3 regions of the Paucibacter sp. M5-1 genome follow, and region 2 is predicted to be linked to each of the others. Evidence: predicted binding sites of a transcription regulator. Region 2 holds the regulator's gene; each other region holds the start of a gene.

Region 1 (4,276 bases), 1.2 Mb from region 2:
CGGTGTGCCGAGCTTCCAGCTCGATGCGATCTGGCCCGGCGTCAGCGACATCCCCTGGGTCAGCTTCTGCCTCTATCTGCTGGTGTTCGACTTCGTCAACTACTGGCTGCACCGCGCCCAGCATCAGTTCGGCTGGTGGTGGCAGCTGCATGCGCTGCACCACAGCCAGCGCCAGATGAGCTTGTGGAGCGACAACCGCAACCATCTGCTCGACGATGTGCTGATCGACTCGGCCTTTGTGCTGCTGGCCCGCTTCATCGGCGTGGAGCCCGGTCAGTTCGTCGCGCTGGTGGCGCTGTCGCAGCTGCTGGAGAGCCTGCAGCATGCCAATGTGCGGCTGTGGTTCGGGCCGGTGCTGGAGCGGCTGCTGGTGAGCCCGCGCTTTCACCGCCGCCATCATGCGATCGGCATCGGCCATGAGTCGGCCGGCCGGGGCACGCTGGGCGGCTGCAATTTCGCGGTGCTGCTGCCGGTCTGGGATCAGCTGTTCGGCACCGCCGACTTCCAGCTGCGCTATGACCCCACCGGCATTCGCGACCAGCTGGTCGAGGAGGGCGGGCGCGACTACGGGCGCGGCTTCTGGGCCCAGCAATGGCTGGGGCTCAAGCGCCTCGTGGGGCGCGGCTGAAACCGCCCGGGTATGCTTGGCGCCCATTGCCAACAGAAGAGGGATGACGATGGTCAACACGATGGGCCGCCTTGGTGATGCCTTCTGGCGCGCCGCCGCCTATTGCCTGCATCCGCGCGTGATCGCGCTGTCGCTGCTGCCGCTGCTGATCGCGGCGGGCACCACCGTGGGCCTGGCCTATTTCTTCTGGGAGGCGGCGGTCGCCGGCGTGCGCGGCACGCTGGAATCCTGGCTGCTGATCGAGAGCCTGCTGCGCTGGCTGGACAGCATGGGCGGCGAGGGCTTTCGCAGCGTGGTCGCACCGCTCCTGGTGATCGTGATGGCGGTGCCGGTGGTGCTGATCTTCAGCCTGCTGCTGGTGGCGCTGTTGATGACACCGTCCATCGTGACCCTGGTGGCCGAGCGGCGCTTCCCGACCCTGGAGCGCAAGCGTGGCTCGGCCTGGTGGCAGGGCCTGCTGTGGTCGCTGCTGTGCTCGGCCGGCGCGCTGCTGCTGCTGTTCCTGAGCATGCCCTTCTGGCTGATCCCGCCGCTGGTGCTGGTGCTGCCGCCGTTGATCTGGGGCTGGCTGACCTACCGCGTGTTCGCCTTCGATGTGCTGGCCGAGCATGCCTCGGCCGAGGAGCGCAAGCAGCTGATGCGCGAGCACCGCCTGCCGCTGCTGAGCATGGGCGTGATCAGCGGCTATCTGGGCGCCGCGCCCTCGCTGATCTGGGCGGTCAGCATGATGGCCGTGGTGCTCGCGCCTTTCCTGGTGCTGTTGACGGTCTGGCTCTACACCCTGATCTTCGCCTTCTCGACGCTGTGGTTCGCCCATTACGCGCTGAATGCGCTGGCCGAGTTGCGGGCCCGTACCGTCGTTGTCCCCGAAGCGCCGCCCGTGCTCGAAGAATTGCCATCCCCGCCCACCCTGCTGCCGCCCGCCTTATGAATATCGGTCTGATCATCGTTGGTGACGAAATCCTGTCCGGCAATCGCCAGGACAAGCACCTGGCCAAGTTCATCGAGATCCTGGCCGCGCGCGGCCTCTCGCTGTCCTGGGCCGAGTATGTCGGCGACGACCGCGAGCGCCTGACGGCCAGCCTGGCCCGCGCCTTCGCCAGCGGCGATCTGGTGGTGTCGTGCGGCGGCATCGGCGCCACGCCCGATGACCATAGCCGCCAGGCCGCTGCGGCGGCGCTGGGTCGCGAACTGGTCCTGCACCCCGAGGCCAGGGAGCTGATCTGGCAGCGCATCAGCGAGATGGCGGCCGAGCAGGGCACGAGCGCCGACCCCGAGCATCCCGACAGCCTGCGCCGCTTCCAGATGGGCGTGTTCCCGGCGGGGGCGGCCATCATCCCCAACCCCTTCAACAAGATTCCGGGCTTTTATGTCGGCACGGTCTACTTCGTGCCCGGCTTCCCGGTGATGGCCCACCCGATGATGGAATGGGTGCTGGATCAACGCCATGCCGATCTGCACCGCGCCAGCGGCATCAGCGAACGCTCGCTGATCGTGCAGGGCGCGATGGAGGCGGCGCTGACCCCGCTGATGGAGCGCATCGAGGCCGACTTTGCCGGCATCAAGGTCTTCAGCCTGCCCAGCGTCGACCATCCGCAATGGGGCCGGCATATCGAGCTGGGCGTCAAGGCCGGCCCGGAGCAGGAGGCCGAGCGGCTGGTGCAGGCCTATGCCGCGCTGAAGCAGGGGCTGATCCAATTTGGTGCCGTGATAAGCACTGAAATGGTGCGATAGTCGGTGCGGGCTTGCTCTGTTTTGGTGCTTGTTGCGCGCCTGTCGCCCGACCGGCGGTGTGTCCTCAAGGGCGTCAGCGCCGGGCCGGCCGATAATGCCCCGGCCACTCGGTGATGCACCGAGCTGGCGCTCGCTGCTCACCGACTTGGCACGCAAACTGCTTAGTTAGAAACGCACGCGCCGAGGCGCTCGCCGAATTCGTTCGATACCCGTACCACCTGTACAAAGCTTTCCGCTAGCTAGGAGTGATTGATGGCCAAGACCGTCGCCGATGTGATCCAGATGGTGAAGGACAACGAAGTCAAGTTCGTTGACTTCCGCTTCACCGACACCCGTGGCAAAGAGCAGCATGTGTCTGTGCCCGTGTCGCATTTCGATGAGGACAAGTTTGTCTCCGGTCACGCCTTCGACGGTTCGTCGATCGCCGGCTGGAAGGGCATCGAAGCCTCCGACATGCTGCTGATGCCCGATCCGGACACCGCCAATATCGATCCCTTCTTCGAAGAGCCGACGCTGATCCTGTCCTGCGACGTGGTCGACCCGGCCGACGGCAAGGCCTATGAGCGCGACCCGCGTTCGCTGGCCAAGCGCGCCGAAGCCTATCTGAAGTCCTCCGGCCTGGGCGACACCGCCTACTTCGGCCCCGAGCCCGAGTTCTTCATCTTCGACTCGATCCGCTGGGGCAATGACATGTCCGGCTGCTTCTACAAGATCGAATCCGAAGAAGCCGCCTGGAACACCGGCAAGGAATACGAGCACGGCAACACCGGCTACCGTCCCACCGTCAAGGGTGGCTATTTCCCGGTGCCCCCGGTCGACGCCGGCCAGGATATGCGCTCGGAAATGTGCCTGATCCTCGAGCAACTGGGCATCCCGGTCGAGGTGCACCACCATGAAGTGGCCAACGCCGGCCAGATGGAAATCGGTACCAAGTTCAGCACGCTGACCAAGCGCGCCGACTGGCTGCAGCTGCAGAAGTACGTGATCACCAATGTCGCCCATGCCTACGGCAAGACCGCGACCTTTATGCCCAAGCCCATCGTCGGCGACAACGGCTCCGGCATGCATGTGCACCAGTCGATCTGGAAGGACGGCAAGAACCTGTTCGCCGGCGACGGCTACGCAGGCCTGAGCGAGTTCGCGCTGTTCTATATCGGCGGCATCATCAAGCATGCCCGCGCGCTGAACGCGATCACCAACCCCGGCACCAACAGCTACAAGCGCCTGGTCCCCGGCTTCGAAGCCCCGGTCAAGCTGGCCTACTCGGCCAAGAACCGCTCGGCCTCGATCCGCATCCCCTATGTCGCGAACCCCAAGGGTCGCCGCATCGAGGCGCGCTTCCCCGATCCTTCGGCCAATCCCTATCTGTGCTTTGCCGCACTGATGATGGCCGGTCTGGACGGCGTCGAGAACAAGATCCACCCGGGCGAAGCCGCCACCAAGGATCTCTACCATCTGCCGCCGGAAGAAGACGCGAAGATCCCGACCGTCTGCCACAGCCTGGATCAGGCGCTCGAGTATCTGGACAAGGACCGTGCCTTCCTGACCAAGGGCGGCGTGTTCACCGACTCCTTCATCGATGCCTATATCGACCTGAAGATGCAGGAAGTGACCCGCTTCCGCATGGCCACGCACCCGGTCGAGTACGACATGTACTACTCGCTGTGATGTCCATGGGCGGCGAGCGTGCACCCCACGCGACGCTGCCCGGGTCAGCGAACAAGGGACGGCCGTGGCCGTCCCTTGTGCTTTGTGAAACCCGCGCCCGGCATGAGCCACAATCGCGCCATGCTCTATCGCTCCGCCTTGCTGTTCATCGGTCTGACCTGCGGCGTTGCCGCCGAGGCCCAGTCCGTGGTCTACCGCTGTCCCGGCCCGCCGGTGCTCTACACCGACGCGCTGACGCCCAAGGAG
Region 2 (4,276 bases):
CCAGGCTCATCGGGAACACCTCGCCGCTCTTGCGGCGGCCATCGACATCGCGGCCCTGGCCGATCACGCGCGCCGGACCGCCGGCCAGATAGCGCCTCAGATAGTCGTCGTGTCGCCCGCTGTCTGGCGCGGGCATCAGCAGGCTGATATTGCGGCCTATGGCCTCCACCGCCGGGTAGCCGAAGATGCGCTCCGCCGCCGGGTTGAAGGAGGCGATCTGCCCGGCGCTGTCTATCGTGATCACCGCGTCCACCATATGGTCGAGGATGGCCTGGGTGTGCTGGGCCTGCTCCTGCAGCTTGAAGGCGGCCTGCTGAGCCGTCGCGAAGATCAGGCGCTGGCGGCGCTGCCACAGCAGCAGGGCCGCCGCCATGCCCAGCGACAGCAGGCCGCCGATCAGCAGCACCGCATGGAGCTGGCGCCGCCAGGGCGCCTCGATGCCTTGCAGCGCCCGCCCGACGGCCACCAGCAGGCCGGCATCGGTGCGCAAGCCGGCCGGGCTGACATGGCGGGCGGCGGCCAAGCGCTCGTCCTGGCTGATCTGGGCGCGCATGCGGTGCAGGCTGGCGCTTTGGCCGCTGGCCAGATGGCGGGCCAGGATGGAGTCCGGCATGGCCAGCAGATTGCGGCCTATCCAGCGCTCATCGGGCGGCGTCATGCTGAACAGCAAGCCGCCGGTGTGTGCCAGTGCACTCCAGGTGTCGGGCGAGGGCTGGGCGGTCTCCAGCACCAGGCGGAAGTAGTCCGGGTCCAGGCTGGCGGTGACCACGCCCTCGAAACGGCCTTGGGCATCGAACAAGGCCCGCGCCAGCGTCAGCGTGTGCACGCCCATGACGCTGCGAAACGGCGGCGAGACATAGAGCAGCCCGGGATCGGGCCGCTGTTGCGGCATGCTGAAGTAGTCGCGCGAGCGCACATCCAGGCCCAGCAGCTGCGGCACCGAGCTGGCTCGCACCCGACCCTGGGCATCGACCAGCATCAGCACGCGCACGCCGGGCATGGCGCGTGCCAGGGTCTGCAGCAGCGCGGCGCTGTCCTGCGGCAGCCGCTCGGCGCGCCAGCCCCGGCGCTGCACGGCCACGGTGTCCAGCGCCGCCTTGATCGCCAGCATCTGCTGCGAGACGATGCCGTCCAGCGTCTGCACCAGCACTTGCAGCTTCTCGCTTTCGTGCCGCTGCAGCGCGCTGCGCTCGGTCTGCAGCCACCAGGCCGCGCCAGCCCAGGCCAGACTGGCGGCGGCGAGCAGGGCCAGCCATTGGCGGGCGATGTGGATTGGCGGGCGGAGAGGGGCGAGATCGGTCGAGAGCATGGGCGCGGGTTGGCACAGTAGCCAGGAACCGCGTCAATGCTCTTGATTCAAGTCAATAGACGGCCTTCCCGTCAGCGCAGGCGTTGAACACGCGGCGCCTGATTGCGTCCTTCGATCTCCATATAGAAAGCGCCCATGAAGCCGCGGCGTATCGTCACTTTCGGGTTCTCTATGCTGTGGACGCCGCTGCTGTCGTCGCTGATCTGCCAGAGCTGGCCATTGGCCAGGCGCAAGGTTTGTTGTGGCCGCCAACCCTCGAAGCGGCCTGGGATGTGGCTCTGGATAGTGTCGATCTGGCCCGGCGGGCGTTGCAGGCCGAACTGCTCTGTTGACGCAGCGGGCGCCGGTTTGACCGTGGCAGTCGGGGTGATGTCCGTCAGCGGCAAGGCGTCGTAGCAGGCCAGCCGGGCCTGAGTTTCGTTCAGGCTGCGGCATTGACGAACCGCCGCATCATCGATCGCCAATGCTGAGTTGCACAGCAGGATCAAGAGCGCGCTTGTAGTCTGAGCTTTCATGGACATCCTTATTGCGGAGCTTTCACATCGCCTTGCGCAGATTCGCCGGCGCGATCTTCAGAGCTTCGCGGTACTTGGCGACGGTGCGGCGGGCGACCTGGATGCCTTGCTCTTCGAGCATGTTCGACAGCGCGCTGTCGGACAGCGGCTTGGCCGCGTCCTCGGCCGCGACGAACTGCTTGATCAGCGCGCGCACCGCCGTGCTGGAGGCATTGCCGCCGGCCTCGGTGTTCAGGCCCGAACCGAAGAAGTACTTCAGCTCGAAGGTGCCGAAGCGGGTTGCCATGTACTTGGCATTCGTCACGCGCGAGATGGTCGACTCGTGCAGGCCCAGCTCATCGGCTATTTCTCGTAGCACCAGCGGCTTCATCGCCAGCTCGCCATGGGTGAAGAAGCCTTTTTGCCGCTCGACGATGGCCTGCGAGACCCGCAGGATGGTGTCGAAGCGCTGCTGGATGTTCTTGATGAACCAGCGCGCTTCCTGCAGCTGGGCGCCCAGCGGCGAGTTGCTGACGCCGCCGCGGGTGGCGCGCAGTGCCTGGGCATAGAGCTCGTTGATGCGCAGCTTGGGCGCGACCTCGGGGTTCAGCATCACGCGGAACTCGCGGCCGACCTTGTGCACGATCACATCCGGGATCACCGCCTGGGCCTGGCCGCGCGCGAACTGGCGGCCCGGCTTGGGCTCGAGACTGGTGATCAGGGCCTGGGCCTCGCGCAGCAAGGCCTCGTCGGCGCCGGTCAGCGCCATCAGCTTCTTCAGATCGCGCTTGGCCAGCAGCTCCAGATGCTGCTTGCACACCAGGATGGCCACCACCTGGGCCTCGCTGCGCGGCCGTGCGCGCAGCTGCAGGATCAGGCATTCGGGCAGGTCGCGGGCGCCGACGCCCAGCGGTTCCAGGCTTTGCAGCCATTTGAGGGCGCAGCGCAGCCGGTCCAGCAACTCGTCACGCGCCTCTGGATCCGCCTCGCCGGCCAGCGATTCGACCAGCTCTTCGAGGCTGTCCTCCAGATAGCCGTCCTCGTTGAGCGACTCGATCAACACATAGAGCGCGGCGCGATCCTCGGGGCTCAGCATCATGCCGGCCAGCTGTTGGTTCAGGTGCTCCTGCAGGCTCAGGCCCGGCGAGTCCTGCTCGGGTCGCTCGCCGTCTTCGTCGCCGCTGCCGGAGCCGCTATTGCTCGGCAGCTCGCGGATGCCGTCGAAGTCATCTCGCTCGGTGCCGTTTTCCCAGTCCTCGCGCTCGGTGGCGCCGAAGTCCTCGGCCTGGATCTCGGGCGTGGTCTCGGGCTCGCCGGCGCCGCTGTCGGCGCCGATCTCGTCCTGGGCCTTGCGGATCTCCGGCAGCTCGGCGGCGGCCGGCGCGTCGGGAAATTCCTCCTCCGTTTCGAGCAGCGGGTTCTGGGCCAGCATCTGCTCGACTTCCTGGTTCAGCTCCAGTGTCGACAGCTGCAGCAGACGGATCGATTGCTGCAGCTGGGGCGTGAGCGCCAGATGCTGGCTGAGGCGGACCTGTAAGCTCTGTTTCATGGGCCTACATACGGAAATGTTCGCCCAGATAGACCTTGCGCACGTCGGCGTTGTCAACAATCTCGTGCGGCGTGCCCTCGGCCAGCACCGTGCCCTCGCTGATGATGTAGGCGCGGTCGCAGATGCCCAGGGTCTCGCGCACATTGTGGTCGGTGATCAGCACACCGATGCCGCGGCTCTTCAGAAAGCGGATGATGCGCTGGATCTCCAGCACCGCGATCGGGTCGACGCCGGCGAAGGGTTCGTCCAGCAGGATGAAGCGCGGCTGGGTGGCCAGCGCGCGGGCGATCTCGACACGGCGACGCTCGCCGCCCGAGAGCGCCGGCGCCGGGCTGTCGCGCAGCTTCTCGATGCTCAGCTCGTCCAGCAGCTTTTCCAGCGCCTCGTTGATGCGGGCGCTCGACCAGGCGCGGCCGTTTTCGTCCTGCTGCAACTCCAGCACCGCGCGGATGTTCTCCTCGACCGTCAGCTTGCGGAAGATCGAGGCTTCCTGCGGCAGATAGGACAGGCCCAGGCGCGAGCGCTGGTGGATGGGCAGGCGCTGCACGGCCCGGCCGTCGATGCGGATCTCGCCGGCATCGGCGCGCACCAGGCCGACGATCATGTAGAAGCTGGTGGTCTTGCCGGCGCCGTTGGGGCCAAGCAGGCCGACCACCTCGCCGCTGTGCACATCGAGATGGACGTTCTTGACCACCTTGCGCACGCCATAGCTTTTCTGCAGGCCCTCGGCCTCCAGGCGGCTGAGGGCGGCGCTGGGTTCCGGGGTGGCGGCCGTCATGAAGGCTTGCGCGGCTGTTGCAAGCCTGGGCTGGTCTGCAGCGGCAGGGCCGGCTCGGGAGCGGCCGGCTCGGAGGCCGCCGCCGCGCGCGGCATCAGCACCATGCGGCCGCGGCCGGCCGGGTGGGGCGAGGTCTGGCCGCCCTC
Region 3 (4,276 bases), 1.8 Mb from region 2:
CGGCGCGCGCATCGTCGCCAGCCTGGACGCCACCGGCTTCTATGCCGACGACCGGGTGATGCGCCGTGTCGCCGGCCCCGAGGGCGGCCAGCTGTTCTGGTGCCATGTCTCGGGCCGCGCGCTGGACCCCAAGGACCCGCATGCCAAGGGCATCTGGAGCTTCGAGGACCTGTCGGCGCACCGCCAGATCAAGGCCGATCTGACCGCCCGCGAACGCGAGATCGCGGCCCTGCTGATCGAGGGCCTGACCAGCAAGCTGATCGGTCGACGCCTGGGCATCAGCCCGCGCACCGTCGATGTCTACCGCGCCCGGCTGATGAAGAAGTACGAGGCCGCGACCACGCCGGAGCTGGTGCACAAGCTGCTCGTGGCCTGAACCGGCGGTCGGCCGTCTCAGCGCTCCATCGTCACCGGGCGCAGCTCGCGGATATAGAACACGCCGTCCCAGTGCCGACCCAGGCCCGCGCCGCCGCCGGTGGGCAGGCCATAGCCGAACTCCATGGAGCGCGAGGGCAAACCGGCAAGATCGGCGCGCATCGGTCGCGGCGCGTCCAGGAAGATGAACTCGGCCGGGTTCTGCGCCAGCGCCGTCTCCAGGCTGCGCGGATAGGCCGGCGGCACCGGCTGGACCTGGCCCGAAGCGAATTCGAGGAAGGCCCCCTGCAGCGCCGTCGTGTTCAGCACGTAGTAGTCGCGGCCCAGCTTCTCGCCGAGGATGTCGCCGGCAAAGCGGTGCTGGGCATCCAGCTTGACGCCCCGGCCCAGATGGATGATGTGACCCCAGATCACCGCCTTCTTGCCCGGGTAGAGCTGCTGCAGCTGCCACAGCACGTTGTCGGCCATCGCATGGTCGCGCTGGTAATCGCCACGCCACAGGGTGGCGGCCTGGGCCTGCAGGCTGGCGAGGCTGCGGCACAGCAGGCCGTCCTCGCCACGGTGCTTGCCGGCGCAGAGCCGGCCGCGCAGCCGCTCGGCCAGCGCGTCGAAACGCTGCTGCTCGGCGGCCGGCGGCGCGCGCCGCTCGAGCGTGAACAGCGCGGCCGCCAGGCGCTCGAACAGCGGCCAGTCGGGCTCGGCACCGCCCAGACGCGCCTTCAGCCGCGGCAGCAGCTCGCGCTGGCTCAGTTCGCCGCTGAGCTGGCTGTCTATGCCCGACAGCAGCAGCGGGCGTGGCCCGGCCTGGCGCTCGTCCAGATAGCGCAGCAGGCCACGGCCGGCATCGCTCTTCGAGTACATATAGAACACCTTGCCGGGCGCCAGCGCCTCGAGCTTCTCGCCGCGCCGCATGGCCTCTTGCAGCAGCGCGATATCGAACACCCCGCTCTCCAGCAGCAGCACCTCGAAGCCCTGGTGCTCATGCAGATAGCGCAGCAGGCGCAGCCGCAGCTCGAACTCCTCGCGCCCGCCATGGGTCTGCTCACCCAGCGCCACCACCCGCGCCTGTCCGACCGCCGCGCCGAAAGCCTGCAGCTGCGCATCACTGATCTCGGCCGCCGTGGCCGCCGGCATCGCCTGGGCATGGCGGCCGACCCAGCTCATCGCCGCGTCGCCAAAGGCCGGCGCCGCCGCCATGGCCGCCAGCAGCGCGGCCGCCAGCCACTGTCTTCGTCCCCTCATCGCCCGTCCCCTCGTCTGGATAGCCGGCCAGCTTAGAGGGCCTGGGTTTAAGAGCGCATTAACGCTGCAGGCCGGCCGCCGCGTCGCGAGGCCGCAAAACCGACCTGGGACATTCCCTAGGGGCAGGGCCCGTCCGGCGGCGGTCTGGCACCGATTTATCGGCCTGTTTTCACTGTGAAGAAAGTCACGGTCGGGCCCTATTGCGCGCACTGACAAGCCCTGACCCCACCCCCATGAATGTGGGGGAGCCCGGCGATGTGCGAAGCGCGGTGCGCGGCTTATCGTCGGGCCTCGCGGCATGGTGAGCTGCGGCTCCCGGGCCGCAGCAGGGCAGGCAGCGCAAGTTCCGACGACAAGGTCCGCATGGGCAGTACGGGGACCGATCAGAACCGGCGAACGCTTGGTCACGGTGCCACACACATTGCCATTGATCCCTCGCGGATTCGCGCCCTCACAGGAGCTTGCCTCATGAAACCCATCAAGAAGATCGCCGCGCTGCTCGCCGCAGCCGCCGCCCTCAGCCTGCCTACGGCCGCGCTGGCCGGTTTCGTCTGGAACGAGACTGCCCCGGGCGCCGGCGACCTGCTGGGCACGGCCCAGACCACGTATGACAGCGGCTTCAACACGCTGAGCGGCATCGGCGGCGCGCTGACCGCCAGCGTGCCGGTCGGCGGCAACCCGCGCCACCAGGTTGATCTCTACAAGATCCGCATCAGCGACGCCGCCAGCTTCTCGGCCAAGACCCGGGACACCGGCTTCGATACCGCGCTCTACCTCTTCGACACCGCAGGCCTGGGCGTCTACATGAACGATGACATGCCTGATCTCTCCGGCCTGACCTCGCTGCTGCCCAGCGGCGATGCCAGCTCACCGATCAGCGACGGCATCTACTACCTGGCCGTCGCGATCGGCGGCTTCGTCGCCGATGGCGCCAACGGCAGCCCCTCCTTCCTGGCCGGTGGCTTCAACGATGTGCTGGGCGGCGATGCCGGTGCCGGCGCGCTGGCGGGTTGGACCGGCTTTGACAGCGGCAGCGAGTCGCCACTGAGTTACTTCATCGAGCTGACCGGCGCCACCAATGCCGAGCTGCCCGAGCCCGGCACGATAGGCCTGGTGCTGGCCGCCGGCCTGGGGCTGTGGGCCTCCTCGCGCCGGCGCGCCCCGCGCACGCCCTCGATCGCCGCCGCCTGACGCCACCCGCTTCTGCAACAAGGAGAACTCCATGTTCAGTTCCCGTACCGCAAGACACGCCCTGCTGAGCGCTGCCGCGATGGCAGCCTTGGGCGCTGCCGTCGCCCAGACCCCCTTGCCCAATACGGCGGCAGCGCTCGCGCTGCCCAGCCCGCAAACCCAGCAGCGCAACTCGCTGCTGCGCCAGCAGACCGGCACCGTGCAGGTGGCCGTGCGCCTGACCGATGCACCGCTGGCCCAGGCGCTGGCGATGAATGCGAAGAAGACCGGCGGCGGGATGACGCTGGCACAACGCCAGGCCTATATGGCCAGCCTGAAAAGCAAGCAGGACGCCTTGATGGGCCAGATCCAGGCCCTGGGCGGCAAGGAACTGGGCCGCCTGGGCAAGGCCTACAACGCCGTGGTGATCTCGGCCGACGCCGCCAAGCTGCCGCATATCGCGCGCCTGCCCGGCGTCTCGGCGCTGCGTCCGGTGGTCGATCACCAGAAAGCCCTGAGCAGCACCGTGCCCTATGTCGGCGCCAAGGTGCTGCAGGACCTGGGCCTGAGCGGCCAGGGCGTCAAGATCGCGGTGCTGGACTCCGGCATCGACTACACCCACCGCAATCTCGGTGGCTCGGGCCTGATCTCGGACTTCAATGCCGCGGCCGCTGCCGCCGCCGGCATGGCGCCGGCCACCCTGTTCCCCAGCGCCAAGGTGATCGGCGGCTATGACTTTGTCGGCGAGACCTGGCCCAATGGCCCGCAGCTCGCCGATCCGAACCCGATAGACGCGGGCGTCGGCTCCGGCCACGGCACCCATGTGGCCGATATCGCCGCCGGCGCCAGCCTGGACGGCCTGCACAAGGGCATGGCGCCCGGCGCCTCGCTGTATGCGGTCAAGGTCTGCAGCAGCGTCTCCACCAGCTGCAACGGCCTGGCGATCCTGCAAGGCATCGAATGGGCGATGGACCCGAACGGCGATCTGGACTTCTCCGACGCCGCCGACATCCTCAACCTCTCGCTGGGCGCCAGCTACGGCCAGCGCGAGAACCCCTCGACCGAGGCGATCAGCAATGCCGTGCGCTTCGGCATCGTCGCCGCGATCTCGGCCGGCAACTCGGCGGACCGCCCCTTCATCGTCGGCTCGCCGTCGAACGCGCCCGAGGCCATCAGCGTGGCGCAGACCAGCATGGCCAATGCCGGCGCCATCCCGCTGGTCGTGACCGCGCCGGCCGGCATTGCCGGCGTCTATTCGAACACCGCGACGCTGGACTGGGCACCGATAGGCGCCGGTTTCGGCGGCACGCTGCGGCGTGCCGGCCCGAACGGCTCGGCCAACGCGCTGGCCTGCGAGATGGCGACGACCATCGATTTCACCGGCACCGTGGCCCTGATTGATCGCGGCGTCTGCTCGATCAGCATCAAGGTGGCGAACGCGGCAAACCGCGGCGCGATCGGTGTGGTGATCGCCAACAATGCGGCCGGC

What was found. Region 2 encodes sigma-54, which starts transcription at its own class of promoters, with help from an activator protein. Its sites were predicted from a motif close to TGGCANGNAANCTGCTTT; they were not measured.
Region 1: a site for sigma-54 is predicted at 2,509-2,526, ahead of glnA (type I glutamate--ammonia ligase). Genes of this name have one in related genera too.
Region 3: a site for sigma-54 is predicted at 2,028-2,045, ahead of O5M90_RS05735 (PEP-CTERM sorting domain-containing protein). Genes of this name have one in related genera too.

The regions. Positions count from the first base shown of each region.
Region 1 covers NZ_JAPZLM020000001.1:1,912,289-1,916,564, reverse strand. Annotated here, with positions in the region: gene O5M90_RS08865 (sterol desaturase family protein) at 1-628, shown strand, start outside; gene O5M90_RS08860 (EI24 domain-containing protein) at 678-1,559, shown strand; gene O5M90_RS08855 (competence/damage-inducible protein A) at 1,556-2,362, shown strand; gene glnA (type I glutamate--ammonia ligase) at 2,615-4,030, shown strand; gene O5M90_RS08845 (hypothetical protein) at 4,151-4,276, shown strand, end outside.
Region 2 covers NZ_JAPZLM020000001.1:3,067,642-3,071,917, reverse strand. Annotated here, with positions in the region: gene O5M90_RS14370 (bifunctional diguanylate cyclase/phosphodiesterase) at 1-1,309, opposite strand, end outside; gene O5M90_RS14365 (hypothetical protein) at 1,381-1,824, opposite strand; gene O5M90_RS14360 (RNA polymerase factor sigma-54) at 1,847-3,352, opposite strand; gene lptB (LPS export ABC transporter ATP-binding protein) at 3,357-4,130, opposite strand; gene lptA (lipopolysaccharide transport periplasmic protein LptA) at 4,127-4,276, opposite strand, start outside.
Region 3 covers NZ_JAPZLM020000001.1:1,243,827-1,248,102, forward strand. Annotated here, with positions in the region: gene O5M90_RS05725 (PAS and helix-turn-helix domain-containing protein) at 1-376, shown strand, start outside; gene O5M90_RS05730 (erythromycin esterase family protein) at 394-1,617, opposite strand; gene O5M90_RS05735 (PEP-CTERM sorting domain-containing protein) at 2,086-2,808, shown strand; gene O5M90_RS05740 (S8 family serine peptidase) at 2,840-4,276, shown strand, end outside.